One region of the Pseudoalteromonas sp. S3431 genome, then DNA from elsewhere that is predicted to be linked to it. Evidence: predicted binding sites of a transcription regulator. Region 1 holds the regulator's gene; each other region holds the start of a gene.
The links. Region 1 encodes sigma-54, which starts transcription at its own class of promoters, with help from an activator protein. Its sites were predicted from a motif close to GTTGGCACGNNNNTNGNNT; they were not measured.
Positions count from the first base shown of each region.

Region 2: DO88_RS06120 (FlgO family outer membrane protein) is a predicted target of sigma-54. The motif match lies at 2,567-2,585, and genes of this name have one in related genera.
Region 3: DO88_RS14820 (LiaF domain-containing protein) is a predicted target of sigma-54. The motif match lies at 3,875-3,893, and genes of this name have one in related genera.

Region 1 is NZ_JJNY01000044.1:47,328-54,057, forward strand. Features, by position in the region: gene DO88_RS08125 (ATP-binding cassette domain-containing protein) at 1-342, opposite strand, end outside; gene DO88_RS08120 (calcium/sodium antiporter) at 611-1,579, shown strand; gene DO88_RS08115 (KpsF/GutQ family sugar-phosphate isomerase) at 1,583-2,554, shown strand; gene kdsC (3-deoxy-manno-octulosonate-8-phosphatase KdsC) at 2,555-3,106, shown strand; gene lptC (LPS export ABC transporter periplasmic protein LptC) at 3,103-3,657, shown strand; gene lptA (lipopolysaccharide transport periplasmic protein LptA) at 3,647-4,189, shown strand; gene lptB (LPS export ABC transporter ATP-binding protein) at 4,186-4,911, shown strand; gene DO88_RS08090 (RNA polymerase factor sigma-54) at 4,981-6,480, shown strand; gene hpf (ribosome hibernation promoting factor) at 6,507-6,730, shown strand, end outside.
Region 2 is NZ_JJNY01000053.1:756-7,485, reverse strand. Features, by position in the region: gene DO88_RS06105 (thymidylate synthase) at 1-350, shown strand, start outside; gene galU (UTP--glucose-1-phosphate uridylyltransferase GalU) at 372-1,250, shown strand; gene DO88_RS06115 (SPOR domain-containing protein) at 1,802-2,479, shown strand; gene DO88_RS06120 (FlgO family outer membrane protein) at 2,619-3,212, shown strand; gene DO88_RS06125 (FlgO family outer membrane protein) at 3,226-3,921, shown strand; gene DO88_RS06130 (FlgO family outer membrane protein) at 3,929-4,600, shown strand; tRNA gene DO88_RS06135 (tRNA-Arg) at 4,672-4,746, shown strand; gene DO88_RS06140 (hypothetical protein) at 4,876-5,919, opposite strand; gene DO88_RS06145 (GNAT family N-acetyltransferase) at 6,080-6,577, opposite strand.
Region 3 is NZ_JJNY01000012.1:89,653-96,382, reverse strand. Features, by position in the region: gene DO88_RS14800 (hypothetical protein) at 1-952, opposite strand, end outside; gene DO88_RS14805 (DUF4297 domain-containing protein) at 1,004-2,080, opposite strand; tRNA gene DO88_RS14810 (tRNA-Ile) at 2,467-2,543, opposite strand; gene DO88_RS18670 (YqaE/Pmp3 family membrane protein) at 2,824-2,982, opposite strand; gene DO88_RS14815 (BON domain-containing protein) at 3,047-3,613, opposite strand; gene DO88_RS14820 (LiaF domain-containing protein) at 3,930-4,595, shown strand; gene DO88_RS14825 (VOC family protein) at 4,917-5,333, opposite strand; gene suhB (inositol-1-monophosphatase) at 5,568-6,371, shown strand; gene DO88_RS14835 (substrate-binding periplasmic protein) at 6,493-6,730, opposite strand, start outside.

The DNA.
Region 1 (6,730 bases):
GTGCTCCCTAATTGGGAACGCTATATTATCGAATACCGACATATCAGTAAACAACGCACCACTTTGAAAAAGCATACTCATTTTAGTTCGCGCTTCGTAGAGTTCTTTGCGCGACATATTTGGGATACTACCACCTTCAAATAAAATATCACCGGAGTCAGGCTTAAGTTGACCGCCAATTAAACGCAACATGGTCGTTTTACCAATTCCGCTTGGCCCCATAATCGCAGTGATTTTACCTTTAGGAACGCTAAAGCTCATATTTTTATATATGCTTCTATCGCCTCTCGAAAAGCTAACATCCTTGACTTCTACTATTGATTGCGACAAGTCGCTCTCCATAACAATATTCACTAGTGCACCTATTTTAAAGCTTTTTTAACCAAGATGGAAAAAACAATTCGTAAGATTTTGTAATACACTTGCAAAAAGGAGTATAAGACTCGTTTATAACGGCTTAACTGCAGCTTAAGGTGCTGATATAAGCGCCTTAAAATATTATTCAACAAGTTATTGTAATTAGAGTTGACCTGACTCTTTTATTTATACTTTCACCTTTGCTTTTGTTACTATTCGCGCCATCTGTATTTTGAATAACTGGCTTAATATAATGGTTACCTCGTTTGTTATTTTAATTCTTGGTTTTGCGGCTCTTGTTTGGAGTGCAGACAGGTTTGTTTATGGCGCAGCGGCACTTGCAAAAAACTTTGGCGTACCAACCCTAATTGTAGGCTTAACTGTTGTGGCAATGGGTTCGTCAGCCCCAGAGATGATGGTTTCCGCTTCTGCAGCGCTCGCAAATAAAACAGATACTGCAGTTGGTAACGCTGTCGGTTCAAACATAACAAACATTCTACTTGTGTTAGGTATTACAGCGTTATTTAGACCTCTGTCTGTATCTTCAAGTACATTAAAACGCGAAATGCCACTGGTCTTGCTGATATCATTCGCTACCTGGTATATTTTTTCAGACAATTATTTTTCATTAGCCGAAGGTATCGCCTTACTTATTGGCTTTATCGTGTTTATAGGCGGTTTGATTATTATTTCACTGCGCGCAAAAAACCAAGATGACCCATTTATAACCGAAGCCTGTGACGACGTACCTAACGATGTACCAACTAAAAAAGCGGTATTTTGGTTAGTTATTGGCATGGTTCTACTCCCTGTTAGCTCACATTTTTTAATTGGTTCCGCAGTCGACATAGCTAAATACTTTGGCCTAAGCGATCTAGTCATTGGCTTAACTATTATTGCCATTGGCACGAGCTTACCGGAGCTTGCAGCTTCAATTGCCGGTGTATTAAAAAATGAAGATGATTTAGCTCTAGGCAATATTGTTGGTTCAAACATTTTTAATATATTGGCTGTGTTACCGCTCGCAGGTATTATTAATCCATCCATTATCGATCCGTCAGTAGCGAGTCGAGATATACTCATTATGATTGGTGCAACATTTGCTCTTATCATCATGTCATTGAACTTTAGAGGCACCCAACGCATCAATAGAGTGGAAGGTGGCTTATTGCTTATCGCATTTTTGGGCTACCAAGGGTATATTTTTAGTCAAGTAGGGTAAATAATGACGACGCTGAACTTTATCGAACAGGGTCTTCGTGTTCTCAATATTGAACGCCAAGCACTTAATGACATAGCGCAATATGTAGATGAAAACTTTCATCAAGCATGCCAATTAATGTTTGACTGCGAAGGTCGAATTATTGTTATTGGCATGGGTAAATCAGGCCATATAGGTAATAAAATTGCAGCAACACTTGCAAGTACAGGAAGCCCTGCCTTTTTTGTACACCCAGGCGAAGCTAGCCATGGCGATTTAGGAATGATCACCAAAAACGATGTTGTCATGCTTATTTCAAACTCAGGTGAGACGAGTGAAGTTTTAAATATTATCCCTGTTTTAAAACGCCTTGGCGCAAAAATAATCGCCATGACAGGCAATACTAAATCGACCATGGCAACACATGCAAATGTACATGTATGCATTAAAGTAGAAAAAGAAGCATGCTCTTTAGGGTTAGCACCAACGGCGAGCACTACAGCGACTCTTGCTATGGGCGATGCGATGGCAGTGGCTCTGTTAGAAGCTCGTGGTTTTACCGCCGATGATTTTGCGCTTTCTCACCCTGGGGGCAGTTTAGGCAAACGATTATTACTAACCTTAAAAGATGTTATGCACAGCGGCGCAAATACACCTATTATTAGCGTTTCACAAACCGTAAAAGATGCACTTATTGAAATGTCAGCCAAAGGCCTTGGTATGACAGCCATTGTTGATAAAAGTAATCAGCTAGTGGGATTATTTACCGACGGTGATTTACGCCGTATTTTAGAGCAAAGACTAGATATTCATACAACACAAATAGACCTTGTTATGACTAGGTCATGCACAACAGCTACACAAGATATTTTAGCTGCTGAAGCGCTTAATATAATGGAACACAAACGTATAAATGGCTTGATTGTTGTTAATGAGCAAAACCAGCCTATTGGCGCACTAAATATGCAAGACTTATTAAAAGCAGGAGTATTATAAATGCAATTTGAAGAACTCTATCAACCGCTGAGTGCTGATGCAAAAGCACGTGCTAAAAAAGTAAAACTACTTATATGCGATATTGATGGTGTATTTTCTGATGGCCGAATTTATCTTGGCAATCAAGGTGAAGAGCTCAAAGCATTTAATACAAAAGATGGTTTTGGCATTAAAGCGCTTATAAACAGTGGCTTTGAAGTGGCTGTTATTACTGGTCGCCATTCGCAGATAGTGCAACAACGTATGACCAGTTTAACAGTACAACATATTTATCAAGGTCAAGAAAACAAGCTTATTGCTTACGAAGAGCTAAAAAACAAGCTTCACCTAAGTGATGATCAAATTGCCTATATTGGTGATGATGGCCCCGATATGCCAGTAATGGAATTAGTCGGGTTTGCCGTTGCAGTTAACGATGCTCACCCACTAATCAAGCGTTTATCACATTACACGACACAGATGCTGGGTGGTTTTGGCGCAGTGAGAGAACTAACCGACTTACTTATGCTAGAGAACGACAAACCACTTACTAGCAAAGGTACTAGTTCATGAATACAGCGCGCATAATTTTAAGCGTTTTATTCATCAGCTGTATGGTTTGGCTTTGGTACCCTTATTTTGCACAAACAAATATGACAGCTCAGGTTGAAGCTGAAGTTATCGCTAAGCCTGATTATATTGCTATTGAGCTAAAACAAACGGCCTATGATGAAAATGGTAAAATTAATCATAAAGTTACAGCTGCTAAAATGGAATTATATCAACAGCTAGGCTTTACCTTTTTTGAAAAGCCCATTTTCACCTTATATAACGAAAAACAAACATGGCGAATAAATGCAGACGAAGCAACGTTATATGAAGGAAAACAATTAATTTTAGAAGGTAACGTGGTTGCCAAGAATCTTACTGATAATGCAATGATAGACAAGATTAATGCGGATAATATTCAAGTAGATATAAAACTACTCACGATGCGTTCAGAGCAACCCGTTATTGTTACGGGACCCAATTTAAAGATCACCGGTAAAGGCCTTGAAGCCGATTTAAAAACTGAAGTGATAAAACTTATTAACCATACGCGAACTATATATTATGACCAATAAAATTTCAAAAATACTTATTATTCCGACACTTATACTAGCTTTCAACCTTAGCGCTGCTGAACAAGCGATTCAACCTGCAGCGAATCAAATATCAATAAGTGCCGACAAACAAGAAGGCCAATTAAAAGAAAACGTCGGAATTTTTGAAAAAAATGTTGAGATTATTCACGGCAACCGCCGTATTACAGCCGACCGTTTAGAAGTACATAAACGTGATGAATTAGGCGATAATAAACAGCTACTAATTGCAACTGGTAGCCCTGCATATTTCGAAGAAAAACAAACTGATGGCACTATAATGAGCGCCAGCGCAAACGAAGTTCGTTATGATGTAGCTAAACGATTTTTAACCCTTATTGGCGATGCACAAGTATCGCAAGCGGGTCAAAAAATAAATGCCAAGAGTATTACTTACGATATGCAACAGCAATTAATTAGCGCTGAAAAAGACGAAAACTCAACCGATCGTGTGCATACTATTTTAGTACCTATTGAGACTAAAAAAGAAAAAAACGATAAAGGTCAGCCATGAGTACATTAAAAGCAGAACTATTAGCTAAAAGTTATAAAGGCCGTGAAGTTGTAAAAAATGTAGGTCTGGAAGTAAAGGCTGGCAGCATAGTCGGGTTACTTGGCCCTAATGGTGCAGGTAAAACCACAACGTTTTATATGATTGTAGGCCTTGTACCTAGTGATAAAGGCAAGATTTCTATCGACGATAACGATATTACTCTTTTACCTATGCATAGTCGTGCTAGATTAGGCATTGGTTACTTACCCCAAGAATCATCAATTTTTAGAAAGCTTACTGTTTATCAAAATTTAATGGCTATTTTAGAAACACGTAAAGAGCTAAATAAGCAAGCAAGAGAAGACACACTTAACAATTTATTAGATGAATTTAGTATTCAGCACATTCGTGATAGCCAAGGTATGGCATTATCAGGAGGCGAGCGTCGCCGAGTTGAAATAGCGCGAGCACTAGCCGCTGATCCTAAATTTATATTGCTTGATGAGCCTTTTGCTGGTGTTGACCCTATTTCAGTGTTAGATATAAAGAAAATAATAGAACATCTTAAAAATCGTGGTATTGGTGTGTTAATTACCGACCATAATGTAAGAGAAACTCTTGATGTTTGCGAAAAAGCCTACATAGTTTCTCATGGTGAGTTAATTGCATCAGGCACTCCAGAACACGTATTAAACGATAAAACAGTACGTGATGTTTATTTAGGCGAGCAATTTAGGCTGTAACATTTACGCCATGTCTTTAAGCATCTGCTAGTATTAATTATAACAACATAAAAGGATTGTTAGAGATACATGAGGCAATCATTACAGCTGCGCATGGGCCAGCAACTTACAATGACTCCACAGCTGCAACAAGCAATTCGCCTGTTGCAACTCAGTACATTGGATCTCCAGCAAGAAATACAAGAAGCACTCGACAGCAACCCCCTATTAGAGGTTGAAGAGCAAGATTACGCCGAAGATTCTACTGGTAAAAACGAGCAAAAAGCAGATAACGACGATGTCACTGTTAGCGCAAATGCTGATGATGTTCCGAGCGAATATGAGCAAGACAGTGGTGAAGCACTTGCTAAAGATACGCTAAGTGATGAAATGGCTATGGATGTTAGTTGGGATGAATATATGAGCGCAGCCCCAGCGTCATCATCAGGACCAATGCCTGAAGATGAATCTATATACCAAGGCTCCTCAACTGAAACGCTCCATGAATACCTAATGTGGCAACTACAACTGACTCCCTTTAGTCCTACCGATGAAGCGATTGCGATTGCGATTGTTGAAGCCGTCGATGATTCGGGTATTTTAACGCTGAGCTGCGAAGAAATTTTAGAAAGTTTTAATCAAGAGAACGAAGAAGACAACGAAGTTGAACTTGACGAAATAGAAGCTGTTTTAAAACGAATTCAATTGTTTGACCCTGTTGGTATTGCAGCACGTAGTTTACAAGAATGCTTATGTATTCAGCTGAACCAATACGATAAAGAAACACCCTATATTAATGAAACAAAAATGATTTTAACCGAGCACATTGATCTATTAGCTGCTCGCGACTATCGTACATTAATGAAAAAAACAAAGCTCAAAGAAGAAGAGCTTAAAGAAATAATGACTTTAATACATACTCTTAGCCCAAAACCGGCGGATACTATAGTTAGAGAAGAATCTGAGTATGTAATTCCTGATGTATCGGTGAAAAAAATAAAAGGTCGCTGGGTTGTTGAACTAAACCCAGATAGCATGCCTAAAATCAGAGTCAACAGCCAATATGCAGCAATGTCACGCACCGTTAAATCAAGTGGTGATAGCCAGTTTATTCGCTCGCATCTACAAGAAGCTAAATGGTTTATTAAAAGTTTAGAAAGTAGAAACGATACACTATTAAAAGTAACTAATTGTATTGTTAAGCAACAACAAGGTTTTTTTGAGCATGGCCCCGAAGCCATGAAACCAATGGTTTTAAATGATGTAGCAGAAATGGTCGAAATGCACGAATCAACTATTTCACGCGTAACAACTCAAAAATATATGCATACACCTCGCGGTATTTTTGAGCTTAAATATTTTTTCTCAAGCCATGTAAGTACTGAAAATGGAGGCGAATGCTCATCAACAGCAATACGCGCTCTCATTAAAAAATTAATCGCAGCAGAAAACTCAGCAAAACCATTGAGTGATAGTAAAATTGCAGATATATTAGCTGAGCAAGGAATAAAAGTAGCGAGACGTACAATCGCAAAGTATCGCGAATCTCTAGCTATTCCACCGTCAAATCAGCGAAAAAGTTTGATTTAAGACGCTAAACAAAGAGGGTAATGCTTATGCAACTAAACTTAACTGGTCGTCACGTAGAAGTAACTGATTCATTAAGAGATTATGTAAATACCAAATTTGCGAAGCTAGAAAGACACTCAGATCATATTAATAATGTTCATGTCATTCTTGATATAGAAAAATTAAACCAAAAAGCTGAGGCAACGATTCATGTAAGTGGAGCTGAGTTATTTGCCTCTACTGAACATCAAGATATGTACGCCGCCATTGA
Region 2 (6,730 bases), on a different contig from region 1:
TGCTTGGCGATACCTTATATTTAACGTCTTATCAGCGCAGTTGTGATGTGCCGCTTGGCTTGAACTTTAATCAAATACAATGCTTTGTATTATTGGCGCTAGTAGCTCAAATTACTGGTCATAAAGCGGGTAAGGCATACCATAAAATTGCCAATGCACATATTTATGAAAACCAACTTGAGTTGATGCGAGATGTGCAGTTAACACGTCAGCCATTTGCATCGCCTCAACTAAAAATTAATCCAAAAATTAAATCGTTAGAAGACATAGAAACGTGGGTAACACGAGACGATTTCGAAGTAACAGGCTATCAATGCCACGAAGCGATTCAATATCCATTTTCAGTATAATAAAAGATTAAGGAAAACATAATGAAAGCAGTGATCCCCGTAGCGGGCCTTGGTACTCGCATGTTACCAGCAACAAAAGCAATTCCTAAAGAAATGCTGCCAGTGGTAGACCGTCCTTTAATTCAATACGTAGTTAATGAAGCAGTTGCTGCCGGTATTAAAGAGATAGTGCTAGTAACGCATTCAAGTAAAAACTCAATCGAAAATCACTTTGACACCAGTTTTGAACTAGAAGCTACTTTAGAGAAGCGTGTTAAGCGGCAATTACTTGCCGAAGTGCAAGCTATTTGCCCTAAAGACGTAACCATTATTCACGTACGCCAAGGTGAAGCCAAAGGCCTAGGGCATGCTATTAGCTGTGCGGCACCGATTATTGGTAACGAACCGTTCGTAGTTATTTTACCAGACGTAATTATTGATGATGTAGAGAGCGATCTTAAAAAAGATAACTTAGCAGAAATGATCGCACACTTTAACGAAACCAAGCACAGCCAAATTATGGTAGAGCCAGTACCAATGGCACAAGTAAACCAATTTGGTGTAGTTGATTTAGGTGACGTTGAGTTAAAGCAGGGCGAAAGCTCGCCAATTATGAATATGGTAGAAAAACCACCTGTAGACGAAGCACCATCAAACTTAGCGGTAGTGGGTCGTTATGTGTTAAGTGAAAATATCTGGCCTTTACTTGCAAAAACTCCGCAAGGGGCAGGCGATGAAATTCAGTTAACAGATGCAATTGCGATGCTAATGGAACACGAAAAAGTAGATGCATACGCTATAAAAGGCCGTAGCCACGACTGTGGAAGTAAAGTTGGTTATTTAAAAGCGACTATTGAATTTGCACTACGCCGTGATGAATTTGCAGATGAACTAAAAGCATTTATTAAAGCGTTGATTTAATTTAAAAGATAACGTTAATAATAAAAAGGCGCCAACATGGCGCCTTTTTTAATGTTTAACCAGAGCTCTGGTTAAGAGATATACTAACATATTGAATTATGGTGATATTTAAATTTATTTTCTCTAGCCAGAGGTTTTCAGTGAAAACAAGGCTAATTTACGCGTCAATAGCTTTTGGGGATGAAGTTATTATCGAAATTGTGGGTTAAATACACTGTTGCAAACGTAGTATCTAAAAATACAACAACTCAAAAACTGTTGTTATTTTAAGGATTGAATATGTTTAAATGCGCGGTTTTTAAGTTATATTGTTGTTTTTGTGTTAATTGGCACTAAATTTGTATTAAATGTTTTCTTAAGGATAAAGGGACCCGCGTTAATTGTTTTTTAAAACACAATTAAAGCTGAAATGAGTTGTTCCCATGGCCTATTTAAAGTTAAACACTTAGTACCAACTTGCAATAATGTTTAATTAAGCGAATTGGTATAATTTATAAGAATGTTTAGTTGAAATGTAAGTGTAATTACACTGCTTTCAGGATAACGAATACATGTTTAAACATAAAAATAATAATAAAAATATAATTCTGAGTCTTTTAACGTTTGTATTTTGTACTGCCTGTGCTTCTACGTCAGAAGTAAACCAGTTAGAAAAACCAAGTAATTTACCAGAATATGTGTCAATTACGGCCTTAGAGCTTGCTCAGTTAAAAGATGCAGCAATGCAATGGCAACAAGCTAGAGCGGGCCTTGAGCGTATTTTAAGGCTCGAAAAAGAGATCACTTATTTAGTTAACCATATCGACATTATTAACACTAAAGCGATAACGCAATCCAACCAACGTTATACTCGTGCTGATACACGCAATCCTATAGCTGCTCATACCATAAAAGCGCTTTCGAAAGCGCCTAAACATAGCTACAGTAAAAAACGAGCTGTAAAATTAAATACGCTTAAGCATTCATTTTCATTACAAGTGGCATCAGTTAGCTCTGAGCCAAGCTTAAAAAAAGTATGGCAAAACCTGAACATACAGGCAGCTCCATTGTTTAGAAAAAAAATAGAGACTAACGTAGAGCAAATCCGTATTAACGATAAAACATTTTACCGCTTAAAACTGGGTTCATATCAAAAGTTAAATAACGCCAAAGCGGATTGCGAAGTATTTAAACTTTATAAACTCGATTGCATAGTAAGTAGTTACACAGATAAACCCATTAAACTATAGTTTAAACAAATAGTTGAGGTAGGCATGTTAATCGGGTTTAGGTTAAGCATTAGTGTAGGTTAACGAGCAAAATTATTCAAACACCTTTTAGGCATAATAATTGCTTTATCTTTTGTATATTTGAAAGAGGATGGCAATTATGCGCCTTTTATTACCCCTATTATTAGTTAACTTAGCCGCTTGCAGTTTGATACCGCAACCAGCGCCAAGTATAAGCACACGCGCTCCTAAAGCGGCTATGGCACCTTACACAGTTAATGATTATGTAAATACGCTAACAGTGCAGCTTAGTCATTTAAAAGAGCCGTTAAGTCGTAACTCCCGCATTGGTGTAAGTAGCTTTTATTTTGCTGATGGGCTCGACACCAAGTTAATGACAGAGCAAGCTTCAGGGCTTAGCCAGCAAATCCAAGAAAGTCTATTAACCCAAATGACTCAGCTTGGTTACCATACGGTAGAGTATAGATTAGACAATAATATAACATTATCGAGTAATGCCGATAATGTACTAAGTCGCGATTTAAATAAATTACGTGAACGTCAAAAAATTGACTTAATAGTTACCGGTACTGTGACTCGTCAGCAGCATGCATATATAGTAAATGCGCGACTAGTTAATATAAACAGCAAACAAGTTTTATCAGCAGGCAGTACCGAGATCCCTATTAATGTAATGTGGGGAAATGAAAAAATTCAGCAGCGCGACGGCCTTTTATACCGCAGCGAATACTAATTTGGAGCACAAAATGAGAAACCTACTAATTACATTATGTTTGCCATTGGGATTTGGCTGTTCGCAAATGTTTAATGGCATGGAGTCAGAACAAGTAGAAGAACCGCAAAGCAATAGCCCTGTAATGCTTGTAAGTGAGCAACGCGAAGTTGCGTCGCCTGTTGTAAATAATCAACTTTTTCAGTCTGGGTTGGTTGAGCAAAATAACTACACTAAATCAATGCCCGCCAAGCGTAAAAATATTAACCATTACGTGCGTGGCATAATGCAAGACATGGTCGAAAACTTACAGTACGTAAATGATAAAACACCACTTGCTGTTTCAAGCTTTGTATTTTTAGATGATAACTACAACGATGGCAGTTTATTAGGAAATCAGATATCAGAAAGCTTTATGCACGAACTGCATAGTTTTGGTATACCGGTCATTGATTTTAAAACAACCGACTTTATGCGAGTAACACCGGCGGGTGACTTTGTATTTAGTCGCGACTATTTAGAGTTAAATCAAGATCAAAATTTTAACTACGTCCTAGCCGGTACCTTAGTGAGCCACCAAGGGGGGGTATTAGTAAATGCTCGTATTGTTGGTTTGAAAAGTAAAGCGGTTGTAGGCAGTGCACAAGGCTTTATTCCTCAGTCAGTTGTTGATGCGCTTAACAGCAGCTACCGAACTGATGGCATAATGCTTAAGCAAGCGGATGAGTGAGGTGATTATGCGTTATACATTAAACAGTGTGCTTAGCGCTTTTAGCATGCTAGCATTGGCTGGGTGTTCTATGACACATATTACTCAACAGCAACAAAACACAAATACCCGCGTAGATGTAAACACACAGCATGAGCAAACACCGGAAATGCTGTCGTCGGCTAAAGTAGATGTACATGACGAATACGATTCATCACAACAATTTATGCCCCTTAACCACCATCAAACATTGGTTAATTACGTAGAGCAAATGGCCCTCGATCTAGTCGACACCCTCGAATCAGGTAATGATACTAATGCGCATTTAAATATTGCGGTTACAACCTTAGTTAATTTAGATGCCACACTGAACAACACAAATCAGCTTGGAAATCAAATATCTGAAACCTTAATCCATCAATTACAAAAATTTGGTTATGGTGTTGTCGATTTTAAAACCACAGAAACCATAGACGTAAATAGCCGTGGCGACTTTGTTTTATCGCGTGATATAGCAAAACTTAATGAAGACCAAATGGCCAGCCACGTACTTGCAGGTACTTTAATTTATCGACGTAATGGGGTTGCGGTCAATGCGCGTGTTATTAACATAGACACCAAGCAAGTTGTTGCCACTAGCCGAAAATTAATACCGTTATACGTACTAAATAAAGAAGATATATACTTATCAAGCAATTAAGTTCAGTTGTCGCTTGATATAAAAAACCAGATACCGTTATAATTCACACCTCTAAGCACACGCTTATTTGTGGCCTCTTAGTTAAATGGATATAACGGCCCCCTCCTAAGGGGCAGTTGCAAGTTCGATTCTTGCAGGGGCTACCAATTAAATCAATGAGTTATGATGTATATTGTAACCGCTTTTGCTTTATGTGTAGCACATATGTAGCACCGTAAGTTGAATTTGTAGGGGATTGCTGTGTCCTTTCATTAAAATAGCCAAAAAGAAGACATTCAACCTACATCGAGTTTACTTTTATTCTTGACTATAAATGCTTGCATATTGGTATTAGGCTGCTCAACTTGGAAATTACCATAAATATTTGCTAACCCCTGATACAGGTATGATAACTTGCCTTCTCTTCTGTAAAAAGGGTGAAGCCACGCCGTAGATAAGTAAGCATCGGCATTATTGGGTGTAACCATAGTTACTTGCCCTATTAAACACTGTCTAGTTTCTAGACTGTCGATCATTCGAACATTTTCAACAATTGGGTGGACAACTACGTCTTTCCAAGCGTCATTGGAAGTATCCCACTTGAACCCGTCTTTACACTCCTTGCCCTGATAGCGGCGTAATGCAACACAGGCTTCTTTTTGCCAGGCTGGTGAGTTTATAGTAATTGGGTCATCATATTTACAACCTATGGGAGCTGGTATAGGGCGAATTATTAAGCTTTGAGCTTCTTCAAAAAATAAATCCGCCAGAGAACCTTCCAAGCTATCTCGTAATGTGGGGTGAGCATTTATTAATCCAAAGTACTCTTCATTGACGTTATCCTGATTATAAGACTTATTGTTAACAGTGATGCTTTCTTGGTCTTGTTTATTTACCCCTCGCACGACTTCGGATGGATTAAAGTCGATAACGTGCATGGTATTTGATGGCAATTTTTTGAACCAGTTAAGACTGTCCGCCCAATAGAGCATGCTTGAGCTATTACGGGATATATCAACCAACTTTAAAAGAGCAGCCTCTACCGAATTGTTTGGTAGGTGTAAAATTTCGTAGTCAAAGCTGTTTTTACATGCTGTCGGGTACTGTTCTAAACAAAACTCTTTAAGTATCTTTGCCGCCTCTTTGTTTTCGTCACCATAGCTAACAAAAATAATAGTTTTATCTCTTTCATTTGCTTCGTTTTCAATTAAGCAGTCAATTGCTAAACCTACCCCTTTAATAACTTTTTCAATGTTAAAGAAACATGGGACAGCATTTTTATCATTCATTTTTTCAACTAGCTTAGAGATGAATAGCTTTTTTCTCTCTCTTAATGTCATTGTTACCCCCAATTTTCAGAATAGTTTGCACTTTTGGATTTAGGTTGTTTAATCGGTCCGTCCTGTTTAATCCTTTATCCTTTTAATCGTTTTGATGAGATTTAACGTCTGCTTTTCGCTCTTTACCGAATTTGACTAAAGCTCAGAAGACCTTGTAATCTTATTGGGCATTTGTGATAACAAACTCGTGGTAACCTTCTGTTTCAGGAGGATCAACTTTATCAACACGCACAACATTTAATTTAGCAAACAAACTATTCCAAAATTTCAACGCTAAACTATCGTTTAAGTGAACTGCTACATGCCACTGATTTGTTTCAACAGGTATCAAATTTTGAATAACGAATTTGGCAATGCCTTGTTTGCGATATTTGGGTAGAATAAAAATATCAGCCAACTCAGGTATTTCTTTGCCAGCGATCTCAGTTGGTTCTACGGTAGCAAAACCAGCAATTTGGTTAGAAACGAGTACAAGATAAATAATGCAGTCTTCCTCACCACGAACTACACATTCTAAATATCCTTCATCAATATCATAGCAACCATCTAAACCAACATCTTCTAAGTCAAATATACTCTGATGATATTGGTAAAACTGCCACAGCATTTTTATTGCAGGGATATCGGTTGATTCAGCTTTCCGTATTGTAGTGTCCATTTTATACCTATTTCCTTATATGTGGTCCGACATTAGCTTTCATTAAAGAGATGAAGGTTTGCTAGTCGTTATCTTTAAAGAACATTATGTTATTAAACGATAACTACTCAAGAATAACAACAAAATAAATTTTAAGAATGAATTGAAAAAATT
Region 3 (6,730 bases), on a different contig from region 1:
ATGACTCTTTATCCTTAAGTAAACCAGCTCTATTTATGAGTGAATTATCATGCTCAACTCCACATAGGGGGCATTCTAAAGCATCCTCGGCCACATTTTCGACTGCAAATACATAATCTTTCTCTAATGCATTAGCAGCTAATATTGATAATTTTAGCTGTTGTTCTAAATCATATATTTCAGAACGTAAAACAGTTTGCTTCTCAAAAATTTGAGTCTGGAGTTCTGAGTGACTATTTAGCTCAATTTCTATTTCAATTTGAATTTTTTCTAGTTCATCTTTACTTAAAGCTATAACTGTACTTTCACTTGTCTCAGCTAAAACTTCTTTAGCATTGGTTATACGTTCAATGCTTTTTTTAACTTCTTTTTGAACTGACTTCTCTTCGCTTATTTGCTCTTGAACCTCAAAATATTCAGGTTTTAAATATCCGCAAAAGTACTTTATTAGAGGTGGCTTAAAGTTTGTGAACTGTTGAAGTCTTTCAAATGAATTCCAAGGTTCAGACCAACTTTTTAACTGATCAATATAAAAAGGCAAAAAGTAATATGTGGGGGGGAGCTGTTCAAGCTCTTCCTGTCTATTTTCAAGCTTACAGTTGAAGCTAACAATGCTGGCAAACTCTTCCGCAAACTCTCCTGAAATAGAAGTAAATTTACGAAGCTTACCTAATTTTTTTCCTAACAAAATTGTATTTTTATATCTACTAATTATGTACTTTACTCCATTAACCGTAAAGTAAGTAATTGTTTTAACATCATTAGATTTCCACTCCTCATCGAATTGTGGCTCACACCCCATAGACCAGAGTAAACTTTTTACAAGAGTCGACTTCCCTATACTATTATCGTTTCCTGTAACGAGATTCACTCTCTTTAGAAACTCGAACTGATTCGCTTGTTTTTTCGAATCGGATATCAGCACTAACCGTTGAAATATCAAGGCGCTCATTTTTTCTTTCCCTAAGGTTTCTAATTAGTATTTTATAGTTAATTTGCATAATTAATTCGTCAAAAATTGATAAAGGACCTCAGCCATTAAGTCATCATCATTTAAGACTTTTGACCTCAGACCATCATGTTTTGCTTGCTCTAGTAAGGCATATATTAAATCTTTGTCAGACTCATATTTTGTTTCATCTACTTTAGCTCCAGAACGTTTAAACTGGTTTAATAAGTGATTATCAAGTGAGCTTATAAAACCCACCCGCTTGAGCGCGAGTAAACTTAACTTATCTCTTAAGTTTCTTATTTGCCGATGTCTCAATGAAAATACTTTACTAACTTCATTAAAATCTTCTTTGATTTGGTTTACCGAAGGATGACTAGTATGGATAGTAATAGTTTGGCTTACTTCCTCGGAAGTTAAAGATTTTTTTTCTATCAACCTTTCCCAATCATTATAATCAAACTCAAGCCTAATTTTTCGTCCCATATCATCAGCTATGGCTCTATATATAGAAACAACATTTGTCTGGGCTCCAGGGAGCAAGGTATTAATCAGTTTTGCAAATTCCCCTAAAATAAAATTCTCTTGGTTTTGAAGTTGTATTTCAGGAATAATAAATTGAAGGTGTTCAGGTAGTACCTGAATACCTAGCTCAGCTTTAATAGACGCAGTCAACTCAGCAACAGTATCTTCTTTTAGGTCACCTGTTTTGATAATATCTAGGTTTAAATTATTAGTTGTTGGAAGTGAAAAACCATTAGATGAAACCAAACCAATAGTGGAAACCCGATCTTCATACTGCTTATTTGAACACGAACTCAATAGCTTACCCAGCACAGAATTTTTAGCTGGTTGATCAGGTTTAGATTTAACTCTTTTTGTTAGTGAGGCAGCAGTAAATACCTTCTGCTGGTTTTTTACTTGATAGAAGTCAAATTTTGCATGCTTGGGGTCCAAGCTATCAGAAATTACAACATCTTCATGATATTCAACTAGTAATGCATATTCTTGCTTATTACTGTGCTTTTCAATTATCTTACACAACGCCCAGTGATACTGAAAAGTGTATTTTCCAAAAGTGCTAGCACCGGCATTTTCTCTTTGGGGTTCTGCAAGGACATTGTCAGTCATATGACATTAATCTCGATCTATTTCCTTATAAAACTTAGTATTACATGATAACTTCAATTCACAAAGTTGAATATGCAGCTTAATTTATCATTTTAATTTTGTTTATAACTCCCTTCTACGCGCCTTCATAACTTCACCATGAATGATCTTTTAACTTTATCATTTGATTAAAAGAGGTTTTTAATGGAGGTAATATATTAGAAAGCCATTCCTTACAATTTTAAGTATTTAATAAATGCTTCTATCTAATCATTGAGAGACGCACCAAAATAACTATAAGTCTTAAAAGTTACAAGGTTACATTAATTTGGTATATTAAAAAGTAGCACAGAGGTAGCACAGGGTAATTTCGGTTAGTATGTATTTACTTGGAAAGCTTGTAAAAGTGGTGGCCCCTCCCAGACTCGAACTGGGGACCTAACGATTATGAGTCGTGTGCTCTAACCAACTGAGCTAAGGGGCCAACTTTTATATAACTGCTAGGCAGTTAATTTTTGAAGCGTTCAGTCACAGAGCGACTAAAGCGGGTTGCAGTATAAAAACTTTTTGGGGGCTTGTCACTACTAAAAAACCTTTATTTTAACAATCAGTAAGCTAACTGCTTAAATAGTAATCTTTTATGAGGGAGTAATGTGTAAAAATGAGGAATTTAAGAGAAGGGATTCATGCAAGCCAATTAAAAGTGCCTATTTAAGCTGTATTTAAAATTGACTTACACAACTAATAATACAAATAACACAACGTTACTTTTTAGCAATAATATAAATGGCGTGTATTAACCCTGGGAAATAACCTAGCAGTGTTAATAAAATATTTAACCAAAAATGCATACCTAAGCCTACTTGCAAAAATACACCTAGTGGCGGTAATAAAACTGACAATATTATACGAATGATATCCATAACTTAACTCCTTTAAAATTAAAAAACAAAAAGCCCAGATTCACTGGGCTTTGAGTATAGTGCATTATTCAGCAACGATAGATAATTTATCTACCACGTCGCGCACATCTTCAGCATTTTTGGCAATTTTAACCGCTAGCTGTTTTTCAGCTTCAGATTCTACAGAACCGTTTAGAGTTACAATACCGTTATCGGTATCAACATCGATGTCTGTACCACCAACTTCTGAGTCAAATAGGAAGCGTGTTGTGATTACGGTGGTGATTTTAGCGTCTGTTAGGTCGTTATCACCATCATCCATCATGTCTTTGTCTGTGTTTTTGGTATCCATGTTTTTTACAACAGTCAGGCTGTTTTCAACATCGGATACGCCATCTAGGCTAAGTACAAGTTCTTCTGCTAACTCTTTTTCAATTTCGCTATCAACTTTACCTGTAAGTACTACCTTGCCATTTTTTACATCAGTGTTAATGTCAAAGTTGTTTAGATTAGTGTTCATAAGTAGCACTGTTTCTGCCTTACCATCAATCCAAGCATCTTTACTTTCGTTTTCCCAGCTGTTTGCTTGGGCACTCATAGCCGTAGTACCAAGAACTAAAGCCGCGATAATAGATTTGTTAAATGTTTTCATAATCTTTCTCCTTTTGATTAAAGACACTTTAACTAATGCGAACTTTAGGCCAACTAAATTTAACATTTAAATTCAATGGGTTGGGAATTTAAATCAACTCATTTCATGTTATAGCCGTGTAACTATTTACAGACTCATCGGTAAAACTTTCTCACATTGTGAAAATAGCTAGATAATTGCTGTTTTGGTTAATCTATCGTTAATATAACAAAACTAAAAACAGACTGAAAAATTAAGCCTCTGATAATTATTGAAATTATATTTGGTACGCCGTTTGCTTACTCACCACCAATAGTAAATATAATAAGGAATACCCATGTCTGTAAAAGTTGAAGACCGCCCAATAGAGCAAGTACGCGAACAAGTGATAGATCAATTAATTTATAATTACAGCCATGGCGTTATTTCAGTGGATGCATTTGAAAGACGCTTAGATGAGGCTATGGATGCAAGTAGTAATGAAGCTTTGTTAATCCTAGTTGAAGACTTAACACTTAATACCGATCAGCAATATAAAGCAGAAAAACAATCGCAATTTACTCCACATTATAGTGCACAGCAAAACAGCGATGATGATTTTACGCTACGCAGCATTTTGGGTTCTAACGAGCGCAGTGGTCAATGGGTTGTGCCAAAAAATATATACTTAACCAATTTTATGGGCTCTGTAGTGCTTGATTTTACTGATGCCATTTTTACCCACCAAAATGTAACGATTCACGTTAACTGTATTTTTGGTAGCGATGAAATTTATGTACCAGAGCATGTAAATGTAGTCTCTAAAATGTTTTGTATTTTAAGCAGCCTTGAAAACAAGTCGGTATCGCTTAACAAGCGCCAAGGGCCCACTATTCATATTGAAGGTAAAGCAGTAATGGGATCGGTTGAAGTTAAAATAAAACGCACCATAAAAGAGAAGTTTATGAGCTTTGCAAACGAGCTAAAAACACAACTTGGCGTTAATAATAACCGCTCATTATAATTTATCTAGCAGCGCGTTAGAGTCGATTGACCTTTAAGGTCAGATATTGCCTTAATTAGGTGCGTTTAATTGCTGCCCGAGATTTGTAACCTAAATAACCTGAACTCTGGATAATAAATCTATCTCAAGCAACTATTTTCAGTGCTAACTGCAGTCCTAGGTAGAGCCTTTCGTTAGCCTGTGTTTGGCATTTATACGTTGTTATTACCTATTTATAGGGAATAAGCACACCACATAGGTGTGTTCTACTAAAAACCAAACACACGGCTTAAAATTCAACTTCGAAAGATAAATAAGCCAAAGTTACTGCCTGACGTTTTATTATAAATCGTTATTTCGCTCGCTTGGTATATCACTTAAATATTCTACAAACTCTACTTCAAATCCAGCCGGATCGATAAAATAAACATTTTTTCTAAATGGGTTGTCACCGCCTTGTTTATCTATTTTAAAATCAACTTGTTGCAAACGCTTTACTACTGCATCTAAATTTTGGGTAACGTAAGCAAAGTGCGCTAAACCTAATTGATGGCCTGCTAAATCTCGGTTTTCACCTTCACCATGATCGCTCATTGCAATGTATTGTGTGTCATCACCAAAATGCACCCAGCGCCTTGGTTTACCATGCCAAGTGCCCCTACCTTCACTTCGGATTGACCAATGAGGGAATACCGCTTGATAAAATTTAATCATATCCTCAATATTATTAACCACTAAATTGACATGTTCTAAATACATAATGTGTCCTTCTTGATTGAGTATGCAAACACAATAAAACCTCAAGTTAACTTTAGGTAAAGTGGTTTTTTAGATTTATTTAAATTTTATACAGCCGCAAATATATATGCAGAACAATAAAGTATAAAAAACACACAAAAGTATTTAGGGTTTATTGTTTACTTTATGGCAGAAATCGCTAAAATACGCCGGCTGAAATATATAAACGTTCTTTTACAACCCAAAGGTAACTCCATGCATCCAATGTTAAACATTGCGGTTCGCGCTGCGCGTAACGCAGGCAAAATTTTACTTCGCGCAAGTGAAGATTTATCAAAAGTTGAAGTGCAACAAAAAGGCGCTAACGACTTAGTAACTAACATTGATAAAGAAGCTGAAGCCGTAATTCGTGACACTATTTTACAATCTTACCCAACTCACTCGATTGTTGGTGAAGAGTTAGGTGAGCATAAAGGCAAGGATGATGATTACCAATGGATTGTAGATCCTATCGATGGAACAACTAATTTCATCAAAGGCATCCCTCATTACGCGGTTTCTATCGCACTTAAAGTTAAAGGTCGTTTGGACCAAGCTGTTATTTATGATCCAATTCGTGGTGAGCTTTTCACGGCTTCTCGTGGTCAAGGCACTCAGCTTAACAGCAAACGTCTTCGTGTAAGCAAAACTACCGTTCTTGCGGGCACTGTACTTGCTACTGGTTTCCCTTTCAAAAATAAAAACCACATGGATGCATACACTGAAGCATTTAAAGCATTGTTTGTACACACTGCTGATATTCGTCGCGCAGGTTGTTCTGCACTAGATATGGCATACGTTGCAGCGGGTCGTGTTGATGGATTTTTTGAAATTGGTTTAAAACCGTGGAATTCTGCAGCGGGCGAACTAATGGTTAAAGAAGCCGGCGGTATGGTTGTAGATTTTGCTGGTGGTAATAACTATAGCCACAGCGGTAATATCATCTGTGGTTCACCAAAATTGACTCAAGCGATTATTCGTGAAATTCGCCCAGTATTAACTGAGTCGTTACTTCGCTAATTTAATGCTACTAATACGAATCTGCATAAGTATTTGAACAATTTAACGAATTAAATTTCCCTACCTAAGTAGATTGGTACAACAGTATACTAAAAAGGAGCTCAGGCTCCTTTTTTTGTGTCTAAAAATAAGGGTTATCAAGCTTAAGCTCTATTGTTTTACCTTTTGTGTAAGGTAATGAATTAAGCTCTGTCGCGAAATACTCATAAAATAGCGCATCAAATTCACCATTTTTTTGCATGATTTTAAGCCCTTTTTCAATCGCTTGAGCCAGTTCGGGTTTATTTTTTGAGACAAAATAATAAAGCCCAGTTGGATAGCTAATGTATAAATCTGGCACTATTACTAAATTCTTATCT